DNA from 3 places in the Ureibacillus sp. GCM10028918 genome. Region 2 is predicted to be linked to each of the others. Evidence: riboswitches for the same ligand, from Rfam matches in the RefSeq annotation. Region 2 holds a riboswitch; each other region holds the start of a gene.

The links. A riboswitch is a leader RNA that binds a small molecule or an ion and turns the genes downstream of it on or off. The one in region 2 is predicted to bind cobalamin.
Region 1: another riboswitch for cobalamin. It lies ahead of ACFQU5_RS07670 (FecCD family ABC transporter permease); the one in region 2 lies ahead of ACFQU5_RS08865 (hypothetical protein).
Region 3: another riboswitch for cobalamin. It lies ahead of ACFQU5_RS01685 (hypothetical protein); the one in region 2 lies ahead of ACFQU5_RS08865 (hypothetical protein).

Annotation. Positions count from the first base shown of each region.
Region 1 covers NZ_JBHTFK010000005.1:951,406-957,229, reverse strand. The annotation lists gene argS (arginine--tRNA ligase) at 1-575, shown strand, start outside; partial or broken gene ACFQU5_RS07680 (S-layer homology domain-containing protein) at 847-1,242, shown strand; gene ACFQU5_RS07675 (CAP domain-containing protein) at 1,249-1,860, shown strand; cobalamin riboswitch at 2,142-2,335, shown strand; gene ACFQU5_RS07670 (FecCD family ABC transporter permease) at 2,569-3,552, shown strand; gene ACFQU5_RS07665 (adenosylcobinamide amidohydrolase) at 3,557-5,020, shown strand; gene ACFQU5_RS07660 (cob(I)yrinic acid a,c-diamide adenosyltransferase) at 5,022-5,582, shown strand; gene ACFQU5_RS07655 (HXXEE domain-containing protein) at 5,623-5,824, opposite strand, start outside.
Region 2 covers NZ_JBHTFK010000006.1:163,107-168,930, reverse strand. The annotation lists gene ACFQU5_RS08885 (PepSY domain-containing protein) at 1-246, shown strand, start outside; gene ACFQU5_RS08880 (serine/threonine protein kinase) at 539-1,315, opposite strand; gene ACFQU5_RS08875 (SPL family radical SAM protein) at 1,692-2,525, shown strand; gene ACFQU5_RS08870 (iron chaperone) at 2,643-3,011, shown strand; cobalamin riboswitch at 3,293-3,468, shown strand; gene ACFQU5_RS08865 (hypothetical protein) at 3,729-3,965, shown strand; gene ACFQU5_RS08860 (acyl-CoA thioesterase) at 3,941-4,378, shown strand; gene rpmG (50S ribosomal protein L33) at 4,621-4,770, shown strand; gene rpsN (30S ribosomal protein S14) at 4,844-5,113, shown strand; gene ACFQU5_RS08845 (GTP-binding protein) at 5,197-5,824, shown strand, end outside.
Region 3 covers NZ_JBHTFK010000002.1:353,408-359,231, forward strand. The annotation lists gene dacB (D-alanyl-D-alanine carboxypeptidase/D-alanyl-D-alanine endopeptidase) at 1-253, shown strand, start outside; gene ACFQU5_RS01665 (endonuclease IV) at 388-630, opposite strand; gene ACFQU5_RS01670 (metal ABC transporter ATP-binding protein) at 775-1,521, shown strand; gene ACFQU5_RS01675 (metal ABC transporter permease) at 1,537-2,400, shown strand; gene ACFQU5_RS01680 (Fur family transcriptional regulator) at 2,397-2,807, shown strand; cobalamin riboswitch at 2,893-3,072, shown strand; gene ACFQU5_RS01685 (hypothetical protein) at 3,236-3,787, shown strand; gene ACFQU5_RS01690 (ABC transporter substrate-binding protein) at 3,784-4,740, shown strand; gene ACFQU5_RS01695 (bifunctional adenosylcobinamide kinase/adenosylcobinamide-phosphate guanylyltransferase) at 5,047-5,610, shown strand; gene cobS (adenosylcobinamide-GDP ribazoletransferase) at 5,624-5,824, shown strand, end outside.

The DNA.
Region 1 (5,824 bases), on a different contig from region 2:
AAGTAGAAGTTATCCAAATGGTGCAGCTTTATAAAAACGGTGAAAAATACAAAATGAGTAAACGTACCGGGAATGCTGTTACGATGCGTGATTTAGTTGAAGAAGTGGGCTTGGATGCAGTACGTTACTACTTTGTAAAAACTGCTTGTGATTCACATATGGACTTCGACTTAGACTTGGCAGTATCACAATCAAATGAAAACCCTGTTTACTATGCACAATATGCTCATGCACGTATTTGCTCAATTATCCGTTCTGCAGATGAGCAAGGATTCAAGACTTCATTAGATCATCTAGATTTATTAACGGCAGAAAAAGAAGAGGACGTACTGAAAAAAGTAGGTGCATTCCCTCAAGTAGTAGCAGAGGCGGCAAAACACCGTACACCACACCGTGTTGCCAACTACATTCAAGACTTGGCAGCTGCATTCCACAGCTTCTACAACGCTGAAAAAGTGCTTAACCCTGATAACAAAGAGTTAACTGAAGCACGTCTGGCATTAATCAACGCCGTTCGTGTGACACTAGCAAACGCATTACGTTTAATCGGAGTAGCAGCTCCTGAAAAAATGTAATAATATGTGATTTCAATTAAACCAGTCCCTTAGAAAATAGGGGGCTGGTTTTTTCTTGAGAGTATTTAAAGAGGGGGCTAAACAGTGAGTTAGTAAGAGTAACGCGTAGCTTTTCAATTCTTAGGTTGATGAATGCCGCTCCATTAAATCTAGTACGTTTCTATACGCACAAATGTGGATATATAGAAACTGACTATCTTTCAACCTATTTCCGAGGGACCTAGTTTCATAGGAAAAGGTATGATAAGGTTTGCATAGACTGCTAAAGGAGATGAACCTTATGAATAAAAAGTATACTGCGTACTTAGCTACCATTGCTGCAGCGGCAGTCATATCGGTTCCGGCAGCCGATGCAAAATCATTGGATTTTTCGGATTTATCGCCAACAAACTCGCATTTTGAAGCCATTCAAGCATTATATAATCGAGGGGTGCTCAATGGTTTTCCTGATGGGACTTTTAAACCGAATCAATTATTAACAAGAGAACAAGCAGCAATTATATTAACAAAAGCTTTAAACATTGATGCTTCCTCTTATACAAAACAGATTTTTGCCGACGTGGATTCAACTTCACCATCTTTTAAGGAAATTAATGCTTTATATGAACGAGGAGTAATTAGAGGTTATCAGGATCATACCTTTAAACCGGGAAAATCATTAACAAGAGCCGAAATGGCAATCATCCTTGTAAATGCGTTTGAAATCCGGCTTCCTTCTACTATCACATATCCTTTTAAAGATGTTAGTTCATCGTCCGGGTTCCGTCATTATATACAAGCGTTATATAATGCTCGCGTTACAACAGGAACAAGCACGACAACATTTTCGCCCAATGAACCCGTGAAAAGAGCTGAAATGGCCTCTTTTGTTGTACGAGCCGAATCGTATGACCAAGCACCGGATGTTGAAAATGGTTTCGCCCAACAAGTTGTAGAATATACGAATAAAGAAAGGGCGAAATACGGATTGCAACCATTGGAAATCTATCAACCAATAATGAATTCAGCGCAAATTAAATCGGATGATATGTCCAAAAATAATTATTTTAGTCACAATAGTCCTACCTATGGCACGCCATTTGAATTAATGACATCTCTTGGTATTTCATACAGAGCTGCCGGTGAAAATATTGCGAAGGGGCAACGGACAGCACAGGAAGTTGTAGAAGCCTGGATGAATTCCGAGGGCCATCGAGCCAATATATTAAACTCCAACTTTACTCATATCGGGGTAGGATACGCGCAGAACGGGAATTATTGGACGCAACAATTTATTCGTCCATAGGCTAAGATTTCTATATTTATATTTCATTGAAGAGAGCTATTATTGCTCTCTTTTTTTTGAACGCTCGCATGTATCGAGCTGCTTGTATTCGAGTTCGATGTTTTCACATGAACACATAGATATTATGAAGAAATTGGTTTGCTTCGTCCCCGTATAGATGGTATTAAAAAAGTAATGCGCCATAATATAGTTGGTTTAATAGAAAATTGGTAAATAACGGAATCGTTCATGCTAAAGTTTTATACATCCTTTTCCAAAAATAAAGTATAATAGAAAGAAAGAAATTCAAAAGTAGTAAAGGTCTTTTTGCAAGATTTGCAAAAAGAGTAAAAGGGAAGTTGGTGCAAATCCAACGCTGTCCCGCAACTGTAAATGGGAGTGGCCCTAAAATCCACTGTTGCAAGAGACTTGTAATGGGAAGGAAGGGAACACAATGACCATAAGCCAGGAGACCTGCCTTTATGAAAAAGAGATTCAAACCTTACGAGGATAAGGGGAGTACAAAACGTGTAATTTTTTTCAATTACTAAACCGTCTCCCTTTATGTCTAGGGAGACTTTTTATTTTGCTTCATAATGTGGCTGAATGATGCAAAAAATATACTTGGTAACACATAGGTGAAACAATGAACTACAAAATGGATACAACTTCTACTAAAAAATATAATAATGTAAAGAATAGTCTTGAGGTAACTTTGTGAAAAAAAGAATGCTGTTTGCTTATAGTTCATCGATCGTTATTTTATTGGCAAGCATTTGGCTCGGCGTTTCAATTGGTTCAGCAGATATCCCACTTTCAACCTTATGGGATAAGGAAACGAATCCAAGTGCTTACAGTATATTATGGGGCATTCGAATGCCCCGTGTAGTTTTGGCAGGTCTTGTTGGGGCTTCACTGGCAATTGCTGGGGCTGCGTTTCAGGGATTGCTTAAAAACCCTTTAGCTGATCCATATACACTTGGTATTTCTTCTGGTGCCTCTGTTGGAGCCGTTGCGACGATTTTCTTTGGTCTTTCGATACCTATCATAGGCGTATACACTCTGCCGTTGATTGGTATGGTGGGGGCATTCATTACGATGATTCTTGTATTATCCTTTGCAAGAATAATCGATCGCTCCATGAAAATGGAAACACTTATTTTGACAGGTGTTATTTTTAGTTCCTTTTTAGGGTCTTGTATTTCGTTAATGATTGCACTTACTGGACAACAGTTGCGTGAAATTACAAGTTGGCTTCTTGGGAGTGTATCCATGCGAGGATGGCCATATGTCCAAATGATTTTGCCGTTTGTCGTGATTGGAGTCATCCTTTTATGGCTCAATCGCCGCGAATTAAATGCCATGATGTATGGTGATGAACGGGCACAAGCTTTAGGAGTAAACGTAAAAAAGCGAAAGTATGCAATTCTTGCTGGAGGTTCGATGCTTACTGGAGCGGCAGTGGCGGTTTCGGGTACTATTGGGTTTGTTGGATTAGTTGTCCCACATATGACGCGCATGCTTTGGGGAACGGATCACCGCCATTTATTGACGTTATCATTCTTAAATGGTGCGAGTCTTTTGATACTTTGTGATCTCGTTTCAAGGACAATCATCACGCCCTCAGAATTACCGATTGGTGTCATTACATCCTTTATCGGGGCACCTGTCTTTTCGTATATCTTCTTTAAACAGCGAAGAAGTAGGGGGTGAAAATATGCTAAAGGTTCACAATATTTCAGGTGGTTATGGTGCAACACCAATCCTATCAGATATTTCATTTGAAGTGGAGAAAGGCAGGATGGTTGGGATATTAGGGCCGAACGGATGCGGAAAATCCACATTACTAAAGGTAATCAGTGGCATCATGAGTCCCACTTTTGGAACCGTCATTATAGATGGCGTGGATATAAATGATTATTCAACCCGCGAGTTAGCTAGAAAAATGACCATACTCCCGCAATTACATGCAACAGCGTTTTCAAGTACTGTTCGTGACACTGTATCGATTGGACGGTATCCACATCAATCGGGCTTTTTCTCAAGTTGGAGAGCTGAAGATGAACGTGCAGTAAAAAAAGCTATGCAGTTGACGGATATTGAAAAATATGAAAACCATTATTTGGAGTTTTTATCAGGTGGCGAACAGCAAAGAGTTTTCATCGCACAAGCTTTGGCACAGGCCTCAAGTTTACTGTTGCTTGATGAACCGACCAATCATCTCGATATTGCACATCAAAAGCAAATTTTAGATATGATACAGAGAGAAGTCACTGAAAATAAACTAACCGTAGTTTCCGTTTTCCACGATATTAACTTGGCGTCACTCTATTGTGATGAAATACTTTTAATGGAAAATGGAAAAGTGAAAGCTTTCGGTGCTCCACATGAGGTATTACTCGAAGAGCAAATTAAGGATGTTTATAATACCCGGATTTCGATACAAGCACATCCAGAGCAACCAAAGCCACAAATGACCATTTTACCGGAATTGCAGAATCAGTCTGAAGAGAAAGTGGTAAAATTGGATCAAATAAAAATTAAACAGGAATATGTTGAATTTAAATCCCATTATCCTTTAAGAGTGCTATCTTCAGCGGTACATAACGCAGGGATGGGATGGTATGCGAACTTCATGAACCGGACAGTACAACCCGATTATGATATTGAACATGTTAAAGAAGAATATCTCCAGTACTTAGTCAGTAAAGGCTTTTCACCAACAAATACGGTCGGCATGATGACTGCTGTTGATACGAAAAAGGCTGTTATAAAGAAATATGAGATGCCCTTTGGCGAAGTATTCGTTGTAGTAACGGCGGGGGTCGGGAATGCAATCGATGTTTCCCAAAGCTATAAACGCAACAACTTCTTTCAAGTAGGAACGATTAATACATGGGTAATCATTAATGGCAAATTATCCGATGAAGCCTTTGTGCAAGCAATGATGACAGCAACAGAAAGCAAGTCGAAGGCATTGCACCATGAAGAGGTGTATGATTATATTTCGAACACACTTGCGACCGGTACGCCAACAGATAGTCTACTCATTGCTGCAACGCAACAAGGGGAGTTCATGCAATACGGTGGTCCCATTACAGAGGTAGGTCAAGTAATTGGGAGAGGTGTTTTTGAGGCGACCGTAGAAGCAATTCAAATTTATCGAAAAGGGGACAGATAATATGAAACTTTACACAAAAACAGGGGATAAAGGCAAAACAAGCTTAATGGGTGGGCGCGTTAGTAAGGATGATTTGCGAGTAGAGGCATACGGCACAATTGATGAACTAAATTCTTTTATCGGCAAGGCTGTAACCGAATTAGATCCAGCAGTGTTCAAGGATCTACTAGAAGACCTTGAAACTATTCAGCATGAGCTATTCGATTGCGGTGGCGATTTAGCGAATGTCATGAAGGAAAGAAAATATACATTGCAAGAATCGTCTATTGACGCATTGGAAAAAAGAATCGATTCCCTGTCAGATGAAGCCCCGCCATTAAAGAGATTTATATTGCCGGGTGGTACGCCTGCAGCTGCAACGCTTCATATTGCTCGGACTGTAACACGGAGAGCTGAACGACGGACTGTTACATTAATGAACGAAGTTGAAGATGTTCCAGCCATTGTACAAAAATATTTAAATCGCTTATCTGATTATTTCTTCGCTGCCGCTCGTGTCATAAACTTCCGTTCGAACGTTAAGGATATCGAGTACATTCGTGGCGGGGATGTATTTAAATAAAAATGAGAAAACAATCCTAAGAAACAGGATTGTTTTTTTATTACCTAATAATCTTTTTTCCGATTGAATGAGCGATCAATAATACAGGAACCAGCAACAAAATAAATGGCAAGCAAATAAAAATTAACTTCCAAGTAATGATGTCATATTTTAGTAATGTCCCATACAAAAGTAGACTGTATGGAATGAGCAGGATTACTGAAGTAAAGGAACCGGGAGTATAGGTTCTCAAAAAAATAGAT
Region 2 (5,824 bases):
TCTGCTTCTGTGAACAACCCTGCAGCTGGAGCGTCTGCTACTACTTCAACAGCTCCTGTCATTATGCCGGAAGAAGCAATTAAACTTGCCTTAGGTGAGGTAAAAGGGAATGTAAAAGAAATCGAACTGGATGAAGATGACCAACATTTAATCTATGAGCTGGAAATTGAAGAAGGTAACAGAGAGTACAATGTCCATGTTGATGCAATGACTGGTTCAATTCTTATGGTCAGTACTGAATCCTAAAAAAATACGATTGCCATTTATTAGGTTAGAGTGGAAAAACATATAAAAAGCTAAAAAAGAAAAGAGGTAAACTATGTTTAAAAAAATAATGGATCAAATTAAGCAACTTTCCAATGGCAGCAGTGAGCGAAGACATAATCATTATCGCCGAAACAGCAGCAGTGATCGGAAAAGGAGTACCTATCGCAGAGGAAGCAGCAGCAGTAACCGACGATATAGACAAAATCCAATGAGTGGAAGTAACTACTACAAAAGAAAGGGCCGTAGCAGCAGTTAATCCTGCTCCATTAGATTATTGTACTTTTTCCTTCGCTATAAGTGCTGTATGAAGATCGATTGAAATTTCACGAGTATTTGAGTAGGGTTTTTTAATCTGTAGTAGCCTTTTCAACAAATGAATCGTCTCTTTTTCTAAAGAAAGCTCTTCTGTCCAAGGAAGGGCTTTTTTTTTGTTGGAGGAGTACGTTGTATAAAGTAAATATAATAGTATTTCTCCTAAATCATAGTAATCCTGTTGCTTCATTTCGACAGTATCCTTTGGATGGTTTGGCGACTTAGCCAACCCGAGATCAATCAAATAAAGTTCCTTGTTTCTTATCAATACGTTTGGAATACGTAAATCTTGGTGGTAAATGTCTTTTATGTGAAGATAGTCTATAAATTCGAGCATTTGTGTAAGAAGGAGTAAGGATTCTTTCTCGTTAAAGGTTAATTTTTTTGAAAATATGAGTTCTTCTAGATTATCTCCTTCAACAAAACTCATTACATAGAATAAATGCCCGTTACTTGAAAATGCTTCATATAACATCGGTATTTTTTTATGGTCAAGCTTGCGTAAAAGGGAGATTTCTTTTTCGAACATTTCCACGTTCTGTTTGTTCCGTCCTTTACTTGGACGAAGCTGTTTAATCACTCGATTCTCATTGGTTATTAAATCTTTGCACAAGTAGACAATCCCATAGCTTCCAGTACCTATAACCCTCAAAATCTCATAATGATCGTTCATAACTGTTCCAATTTCAATCGGTTTGTCTATCAAAAATTGATAAAATTTACGAATTGCCCGCAAAATTGGGTGCTCCCTCCTTTATGTCCTTCATTGATTTAATAGATTTTATAAGCTAAACCTTCTTATTTAACTCTTCCGGATTAAACTAATTTTCCAGGGCCCTATAATAACAAAATATCATAATCACCTTAAAAGGTCATAACTAGTGATTTAAATCTCTCAAAGGAATATGATTGGAGTGAAAAATGATGGCAACACAATATAGGACTTCAATGTAGAAGATATATTGCAATCTATTTATTTAATTAGTTGGAAAAGATATTTCCTATATAGAAACTACTATTTTTTATAGGATTAGTTGATGTAGAAAAAGAAACGCATTATATTTTGAGTAAGGCCTGAGCCGAAAAGGTTACAAGTAGACAGGAGAGAGTAGATGGACATCCAGTTAAAAGAAATACTTTCCAGGAAAGTATTAACCGAAGCAAAAGGTTATTTAGATGTTGGATTTACACATTCCTTGAATCCATATAGCGGATGTGGTTTTTCCTGCCTGTACTGTTATGTCCGAGAAATGCCTATTCAAAGATTCAAAGAACTTCCTTGGGGAGAATGGGTGGATATCAAAACGAATGCTGCAGAAAATTATCGGAATGAAATCAAGAAACTTCGTAAGAAAAATAAACCGGTGAACATATTTATGTCCTCTGCAACTGACCCTTACCAACCGATTGAACGGAAAGCCAATATAACGCGCGGGCTATTAGTAGAAATGATTGAAAATCCACCTGACTTTCTCCAAATTCAAACGAGAGGGCCACTCATAGAAAGGGATATCGAACTAATAGCAAGATTAAAAGAACGATGCAAAGTCCTTGTATCAATGACCATCGAAACAGACAGGGAAGATATAAAGAGGATCTTTGCCCCTTATGCTCCTGGGATTAAATTAAGGTTAAAAGTTTTGAAGGAAGTTCATGATGCGGGGATACCTACTCAAGCCTCCATATCTCCCGTTTTGCCATTTACTCCGGATTTCCCGAAAGTACTGGAAGGAATTGTAGATTATATTTGGATTGATACGTTAAGTATTGGTGATGGATCAATGGGTAAACGTTCAGAGCGTTTAGGAATGCCTAGGTTATATCAAGAACATGGACTGGCACAATGGTATCAACAAGATTTACATGTAAAGGTAGAAAAGTATTTTAAGAAATACTTCCCTAGCGAAATGGTACGAGTTTCAAAACAAGAAGCTTTCCCAGGTTAAAATTTTATAACTAGCCACCTAAAATTAAATACCTCAATAATAAGTTGCACCATTGTATTGCTTTTGGTTATGATTATTGTCAAGAGGGTGTCTACTATTTTAGGGAGTGATAAAACAGTGGTTTTTGAAGAGTATACAGCGAAAATTGATGACCCACTACATAGAGAACGGGTCGAAGAAATTTTCGGTTGGATTACAAAGAAGTTCCCCCAACTACTACCAGAACTTAAATGGAATCAGCCTATGTTTACCGATCACGGCACATATATCATCGGCTTTTCTACAGCCAAGCAACATTTAAGCGTTTCACCTGAAGAATTCGGCATGGAACACTTTGCAGAGGACATTGCACAAGCTGGTTACAGTGCTACGAAAGGGCTTTTTCGAATAAAGTGGAATGAGTCGGTAAATTATGAACTCCTTGAGAAAATGATTGAATTTAACATTTTGGACAAGGCAGAATGTACAACTTTTTGGCGGAAATAATCGATTGAATGTATAGTTTAAATATGTAACTAGTTTATTTCGTATATAAATTAATAGCTGATTAGTTGGTCTCTCGTTACTAATAGAGGAACCAACTTTTTTAATTTGACCAAATTTAAAAATTTTCTATTTGTGTGCCTCGTCTAATTTTTGAAACTGGAGGAGTGAATGTGGAAGAGATATTGGATTCCTCAATTTATAGAGTTAAAGCTCGTATCAACTTAAAGAGTCTGAAATTTTAGTTTATAAAATCAACCGTATATGATATAGTGAACCCAATTACATAACGTGTAAGAATAGGTGCTTATGAGAATAAGCTTAAAAGGGAAGTTTGGTGTAAATCCAACACTGTCCCGCAACTGTAATTCGGAGCGAATCTGTTAGCCACTGTGAAAACGGGAAGGCATGAGGAGCATTGATGATAAGTCAGGAGACCTGCCTAATTCTAGTACACACCCAAACCTACGTGGAAATAGGTGGTGTTCTGTGCGAAATAAAGTAAATCGTCAATCAATTTACGCTTTTTTAGCATGCATAGATATTTCAAAGCTATTTCTCAACATAGAAATAGCTTTTTTCTTTTGGGGTTATGTAGAAAAAGGAGGCGTATTGCATGATTATCGTAAGAACTGTAGTTGGTTATCCTTCTATAGGAGAAAACCGTGAATGAGTGCTTTATAGGGGTTTTTGGGAGGTATTTCGAAGGAGTGAAAATGTATGTCATCCCGATCTATATATTATTATGAGGATCAGTTTAAAGAATATATTATGAAAGCATTGGTAGATCGACAGTTAAATTCTTTAAAACAAGTACTTGAAGACTTAATTCGTGAGAACCAAGAGGATTATAAAATTATCAACTATGCTTATCTAAACGTGAAAAGGGAAATAACAGGATACAATACTGATAGAAGTTATGAGGAGGATATATGCGAACGGTTCAAGCACATTTAATTTTACCACCTGATACAAACCATCAGGGCACAATTTTCGGAGGCAAAGTACTTGCTTATATAGATGAAATAGCAGCAATTACGTCAATGAAGCATGCAGGTGGCAATACTGTAACGGTATCAATTGACTCTGTAGATTTTTTATCGCCGGCTCGTGCGGGTGATATATTGGAATTAGAAGGTACAGTGGTTTATACAGGAAATACTTCTATTACTGTATTTGTCCGGGTAACTTCTTTTCAAGTAAAAACGGGTAATAGTATATTAACAACTGAATCATTTGTGACAATGGTAGCCGTTGATGAAAATGGGAAACCCCGTCAGGTACCTCAGGTTTTAATTGAAACAGAAGAACAAAGACAACTCTACGAAAGAGTAAAGCTTCAACAAGAGTTAAAGCAGAGAAAGAAATAGTCGTGTGAGAAAACCATAAATTTTTTCGATTATTACTTCCATATAAAAAGATATACGTCGGAATTTAAGCTGGATCCAATAAGGGGTCCAGCTATTTTTGTAGGTTCACCTTTAAGAAATAGTTTAAGAAATTAACTTAATGCTTGCAAATAGTAATGATTACTATTTATAATACGGATTAGCAACTAAATCGTAACGTTTACGATTTACAGTTTTCTAAATAAACCGAGGAGGAGTAAGTAATGAGAGTGAAAATTACACTTGCTTGTACAGAAACAGGAGATCGAAATTATATTACAACTAAAAACAAGCGGACTAATCCAGAACGACTTGAATTGATGAAATATTGTCCTCGTCTAAAGAAGCGTACTTTACATCGAGAAACTAAATAAGCGTTCTGTTAAAGGAGAAGTATGGCATTTATTAAATCGTAATGATTGCTGTTATGGATAAGGAGTGATAAAGATGGCCAAAAAATCAAAGATTGTAAAGGAACAGAAGCGTCAAGCGTTGGTGGAGAAATATGCCGAAATTAGAAGGGAATTAAAAGAGCAAGGAAATTATGAAGCACTTCGGAAACTTCCAAGGGATTCATCACCAACTAGGCTCAAGAATAGATGTCAGGTGACAGGCAGACCAAGAGGGTATTTAAGAAAGTTCAAGATGTCTCGGATTGCTTTTAGAGAGTATGCCCATAAAGGCCAAATTCCTGGAATAAAAAAATCCAGCTGGTAACAAGAAAGAATTTTAGATTTACCACATTTCCAAAATGAGAACACAGTATTTTTATTAAATGAGGTTTTAAGGAGACAGATAATATGACAAATAAAATCCCGGTAACGGTTCTAAGCGGCTATCTCGGCTCTGGAAAGACAACTGTTTTAAATCATATATTGCAAAATAAAGAGGACCTAAAAGTAGCAGTAATCGTGAATGATATGAGTGAAATAAACATCGATGCCGAACTTGTAGAAAAGGGTGGAGGGATTTCGAGAACAGAAGAAAAGCTTGTTGAATTATCAAATGGTTGTATTTGCTGTACATTGCGTGAAGATTTACTAATTGAGGTGAAGAATCTTGTCGACCTTGGTAACATCGACTATATCTTAGTTGAATCAACGGGTATTAGTGAGCCCATTCCTGTTGCTCAAACATTTTCATACGTGGATGAAGAATCAGGAATTAATCTACCAGAGTTTTGTAGATTAGATACGATGGTAACGGTTGTGGATGCCAATCGTTTTTGGCATGATTTCCAATCTGGAGAAAGTTTGCTAGAGCGAAAAGAGGCTATAGGAGAAAAAGACGAACGAGATATAGCTGATTTGCTAATTGACCAGATAGAATTCTGCGATGTTTTAATTCTCAATAAATGTGATTTAGTATTAGAGGAAGAGTTAGTGAAATTAGAACGAATCATTCGTGCTTTGCAACCAGAGGCAAAGA
Region 3 (5,824 bases), on a different contig from region 2:
CTCAAGTTTACCTATAGGTGGACAAACTGAACGTAAAGTAGGGGGATCCTTAAAAAATCGTTTTAAAGAAGAAAAATACCGTAATAGGGTAATTGCTAAAACGGGACACATATCGGGAGTCTATACATTAGCAGGCTATGTAGAAGCAAGTAGCGGACGTACTTATGCTTTTGCCATTATGACACAAAACCAGACATTTATCAGACTAAATGCAATCGATGAAGTAGTGAAAAAAATTATTATGGAATATTAGAAAACTTATCTAATCCCTAAATCAAGCGATTATCCATTGTTTCACTTAAGTGGATAGGTAATTTTCACTCCCCAATCCGGATAAAAAGAGGTTTCTTCCTACAAAGAAGCCTCTTTTTTGTCTAACCTGATGTTTTAGTAATTCTCCATATATTTTAAAAGTTTTTTTAATTTCTTCTTTCCAATAATGGATTCGACTTCTTTCAAGAAGGAATTTGGTATTCCTGTTATTAGCCAAGTGATTGAGGCACGTTCAGTGAGAGGTCTTAAACGTTGTACTTCTTCAATGGTTAGATCAATCCCATATTCTCTTGAAAACTTAACGATTTCTCTATCTGATTTAGATAAAAATTGTTCTATAAACTCAATCTGTCTCAAAAAACTACATCCTTTCAAAAAAACATTTCATTTTAAAATTAAAATCTACCTAAAACAAGTTTACTTACTTTACAATTTGCTAAGAATCTACTATACTAACAAGTTGTAAATCGTAATGATTATGAATTAGAAAGAAGAGAAAAAATGAGCCAAACATTAATTGATATGAAAAATGTGTCTTTTCAATATGAATATACGCAAGTTCTAAAAAACATCTCGTTAAAAGTGGAGGAAGGAGACTTCCTGGCAATTCTTGGCCCAAATGGTTCAGGTAAATCCACATTATTAAAGCTATTACTAGGATTACTAAAACCAATGGCTGGGGAAGTTCAACTTTTTGGTCAATCGAATGAAACATTCCGTAATAGAGAATGGATCGGTTATGTTTCTCAAAAATCCAATGCATTCAACTCGGGCTTTCCAGCTACTGTTGAGGAAGTTGTTAAAAGTGGATTAACGAAAAAAGTTGGCCTATTTAAAAAAATACCAAAAAGTGCAAATGGCAAAGTAGAAGAAGCTTTGACTTCTGTAGGTATGGAGCAATTCCGTTCCCGTAATATCGGTCAGCTATCAGGTGGCCAGCAGCAAAGAGTATTTATTGCAAGGGCTCTTGTATCAGACCCTAAAGTTTTAATTCTAGATGAGCCAACAGTAGGAATCGACCACGAAAATGTTCAATCATTTTATGATATGTTGGCAAAGTTAAATGAGGAACAAAATAAGACGATTATTTTAGTTACTCATGATGTGGATACGGTATCAAACCGCATTAGTCATGTTGCCTGCTTAAATCAAACGATTCATTTCCATGGCTTTAAGAAAGAGTTTGATACAATTTCTCAAACTCAATTGGATAATTGGTATGGACATTCAGTTCGAAAGATTCATTAATGAGGAGAAGGCAAAATGATTGAAGCAATTTTAAACTACGAATTTTTACAAAATGCCTTTATCTCCGGGCTGGTTATTGGAGTAATTGCACCATTATTAGGTGTTTTCATCGTTGTACGAAGAATGTCTCTCATCGCAGATGCATTATCCCACGTAACTTTGGCAGGGATTGCGGGGAGCTTATATCTAAGTCAGAGCTTCTCTTGGCTAATCCTTTTAAATCCGATTTATTTAGGTATTGTTGCAGCGGTAAGCGGCTCAATTTTAATAGAACGGTTGCGTAGACTATACAAACATTATGAAGAGTTGGCTATTCCGATTATCATGTCGGCAGGGATTGGTCTAACCGCAATTTTTGTCTCGCTGGCAAGCGGCTTTAATACTGATTTAATGAGTTATCTATTCGGTTCTGTTTCGGCTGTGTCGAGACAGGACTTATGGATTGTCATATGTATTGCGATTGTCGTCATCGTATTCCTATATTTGTTTTTCAAAGAGATGTTTGTACTTGCATTCGATGAAGAATATGCCCACGCTAGCGGGTTGCCTGCAAAATGGATTCATTTCTTATTTATGCTTGTCGTTGCCTTGGTTATTGCAGCAAGTATGCGAATTGTGGGGATATTACTAGTTTCATCATTAATTACCTTGCCAGTTGCAGCAAGTATGCGAATCGCAAAAGGGTTTAAACAAACAATTATTTATTCAATCCTTTTTGGTGAAGCAGCTGTTATCATAGGATTAGCAAGCGCCTATTATTTAAATCTGGCACCAGGTGGTACAATTGTCGTCACATCAATCCTAATTTTATTGATTGTCATCCTCGTGAAAAAAATCGTACTTAATTTAAATGCAAAAGAAAGGGGAGCAGTTAAATGAATTTAACAAAAGCATGGGAAATACTGAAGGATAACGGTTTTAAAAAAACCGATAAACGTGAGTTAATATTGAATATGTTCCAAGAAACCGATAAATATTTAACTGCAAAGGATCTCTTATCTGTATTGAAACAAGATTTTCCTGGAATGAGTTTTGATACAATCTATCGGAACTTAGCTACATTTGTCAACCTTGGGATTTTAGAAGAAACAGAGTTAAATGGTGAAAGAAATTTCCGTATGCAGTGTGAATCCGATCACCATCATCATCACTTTATTTGTATGGAATGCGGAAACGTAAAAGAAATCTCTATCTGCCCAATGGAAATGTTAAATGAAAAACTTCCAGGATATACGATTGAAGCACATAAATTCGAGATCTATGGAAAATGTATGAGCTGCAGTTAATTTCTTGGTTCCTTCTATTATTTTTCTTTTGAAAAAATAAAAATACTATTATTTTGGAAAATATGTTATATTGCTGTTAAGTGAATAGTGTTTGCAGGAAAAAGATGCGTAAAAAACGCTTAATTGGGAATTCGGTGCAAGACCGAAGCTGTATCCGCAACTGTATGTGCTAATTTCAGGAATTCGCCACTGTCTCTTATAGATGGGAAGGCTCTTCGAAATGCTATGCACAAGCCAGGAGACCTATCTTTTTCTGATCGTAACTAACCTCTTCGGAAATAAAGGGAATGTACGGCATAATTGAATGAATAGTATTATGTGAGTTTATTCTGTAATCTTTTGCCATCCATTTCGCGGATGGCTTTTTATTTTCTCTTGGTAGATGAATGGGTTTTTCGCTATTTGATTTTTTTATGGGGGGGTTAAATATTCGAAAGGATATGCGATTTAGTTGTTATCCATTTATGCGTGAGCAAGGGAGTTTAGTCGATTACGAGATTCGAACAGATTCACTTGCAACCCGAATAGGAGCTGTTTTACCAGTGTTGCGTGGAGATGATGCATGTCAGGTTGTTTACGAGGATTTACAAGTAATCCAGCCTAACGCGTATCATGTTAACGGCTCTGTACGGGGAAAATTAGCGATTACAGAGGAAGATTTACAAGCTTTGAGTGACCGCTATGATTATTATGTTGAGCAAGTTGGGGATGTAATCAAGCAATTTTTATTGCCTCAAGGCAGTGAAGCGGGTGCCTTGCTTCATGTTTGCCGCAGTGAAGCAAAGAAATCATACCGTGCACTACATAAAGTAAGTGAAGAACGCGAAGTACCAGAAATTTTGTTTGATTATTTAGGACTTCTTGCAAATGTATTTTTTGTAATGGCCGTTTACACGAACTGCAAACAGGGTGTAGATGAAATTCCATTTGTAAGTAAATCCTATCCAATAAAGAAAAAACGAAAAGAGGAAATAAGATGAAATTTTTAGAGAAGAAGTGGCTGGCACCATTAGCAATCTCATTATTATTAGTTGGTTGTAATTCAGAAGAACCAGCTAAAAATGATGATACAGAAACAACTGAAAATGCTGGGGCATCTGAAGAAGCAGGTCCTTACACTGTCGTTGATGACCGCGGTGTGGAAGTGACTTTTGAGCAAGTGCCAGAAAAAATTGTCTCATTACAACCAAGTAATACTGAAATTTTATTTGAGCTTGGGGTAGGGGAGCAAATCATCGGTGCAACAGAATTTGATACATACCCTGAAGAAGCTCTTGAAATAGAACGTATTTCAGATTCGATGACAATAAATACCGAAAGAGTAATAGAACTGCAGCCTGACGTTGTGTTTGCCTATACAGTTGGGGAAGAAACACATATTGAACAATTAGAAAATGCTGGATTGAAGGTTTTTGTTATCAAAACAGCTGCAACAATCGATGATGTTTATGGAGATATTGAGCAAATTGCAGAAGTCTTAAATGTTGAAGAAAAAGCAGATGAAATCGTTTCCGGGATCGAAGAGCAAATTGCTGCGGTTCAAGAAAAAACTGCTTCACTAGATGTTAAAGAAAAAGTATATTTTGAAATCTCGCCATCTCCAGATATTTGGTCTGTTGGCTCTGGTACATTCCAACAAGAGCTGATTGAAGCAGCTGGTGTTGAAAACATATATGCTGATCAGCAAAGTTGGTTTGCTGTCTCAGAAGAGGATTTAATTACACGTAATCCAGAAGCGATTATCACTACTGTAAATTATAGTGAGGATCCTAAAGGAGAAATTTTAGCTCGTGAGGGATGGTCAAATATTACGGCTGTCCAAAATGAAGAAGTTTATGAGTTAAACGCCGACATCCTAGATCGTCCAGGACCACGTATCGGTGAAGCAATCGAACTAATTGCATCAGCAATCTACCCGGAGATTTTTAACTAAAGAACAGAGGGCAAATTCCTAATAATTGTTTGCTTAGAGTGTAGACAAAGTCGAAAATTGACTTTGTCTACACTCATTTTTTGAGTGATTCTTGAAGAATAAAGATTCACAGACTAACTTGAAAACGCTTGTCATACAATGCGGGAAGCTCTACCGAGATCAGAAGAGAATATGAGTTCATGAGGGGAGGAACGGGGCAACCAACGCAGTATGCTAGCGTTTGTCAACAGTCAGGGCAAATTCTGAATAAGAGTCTGCTCATTTCCATTTATCTAAATGATCATGAAAAATACCGAGGAGGTCCAAATGGGTAAACTAGTCTTTATTACAGGCGGCGTTCGGAGCGGAAAAAGTGCATATGCCGAATATTATGCGAAACAGCTTTATCAAAAATTTGAACGGACAAACCTGTACTATATTGCTTCAGGTGTTGCTTTTGATGAAGAGATGACAAAACGAATAAAACGTCATCAAGCAGATCGTGAACAGTCAGCTATAGAGTGGAGTACAATTGAAATACAAGAAGAAGTATGCTTTGATGAAATAATCTCCTCAAAATCCGTAATACTATGGGATTGTATAACGACTTGGTTAAATAATGTACACTATAATACAGAACGACTTAATCAAAATCAAAGACTAATTGAAATTGATAAGTACCTGGATAAAATAAAAAAACAGATATTGCAATGGATTGAGGATGATGCTGTAGTTCTACTTGTATCGAACGAAATCTTAGATGAACCTTTCTCTCACTTTTCAGAGGTGAATTACTATCGTGAGCATTTAGGTAAATTACATCAATGGATTGTTCGATACAGTGACGAAGCATACGAAATGGATTATAGTAAGATTGAACGTTGGAAATAGGACGGTGCCCATTTTGAAAAATAGTATGATTGGATTGCTTTTGTCGTTTCAGTTTTTTTCTTCTTTACCTATTCGAAAGCAGCTTCCGATGAATCAACAATCAGTCACGGCAATGTATACAATGCTGCCTTTTTTAGGCATTCTAATGGGGTGCTCTTTATATATCTTGTATATGATAAATGAACAATATTTTCATGTTTCTACTCTACTATTT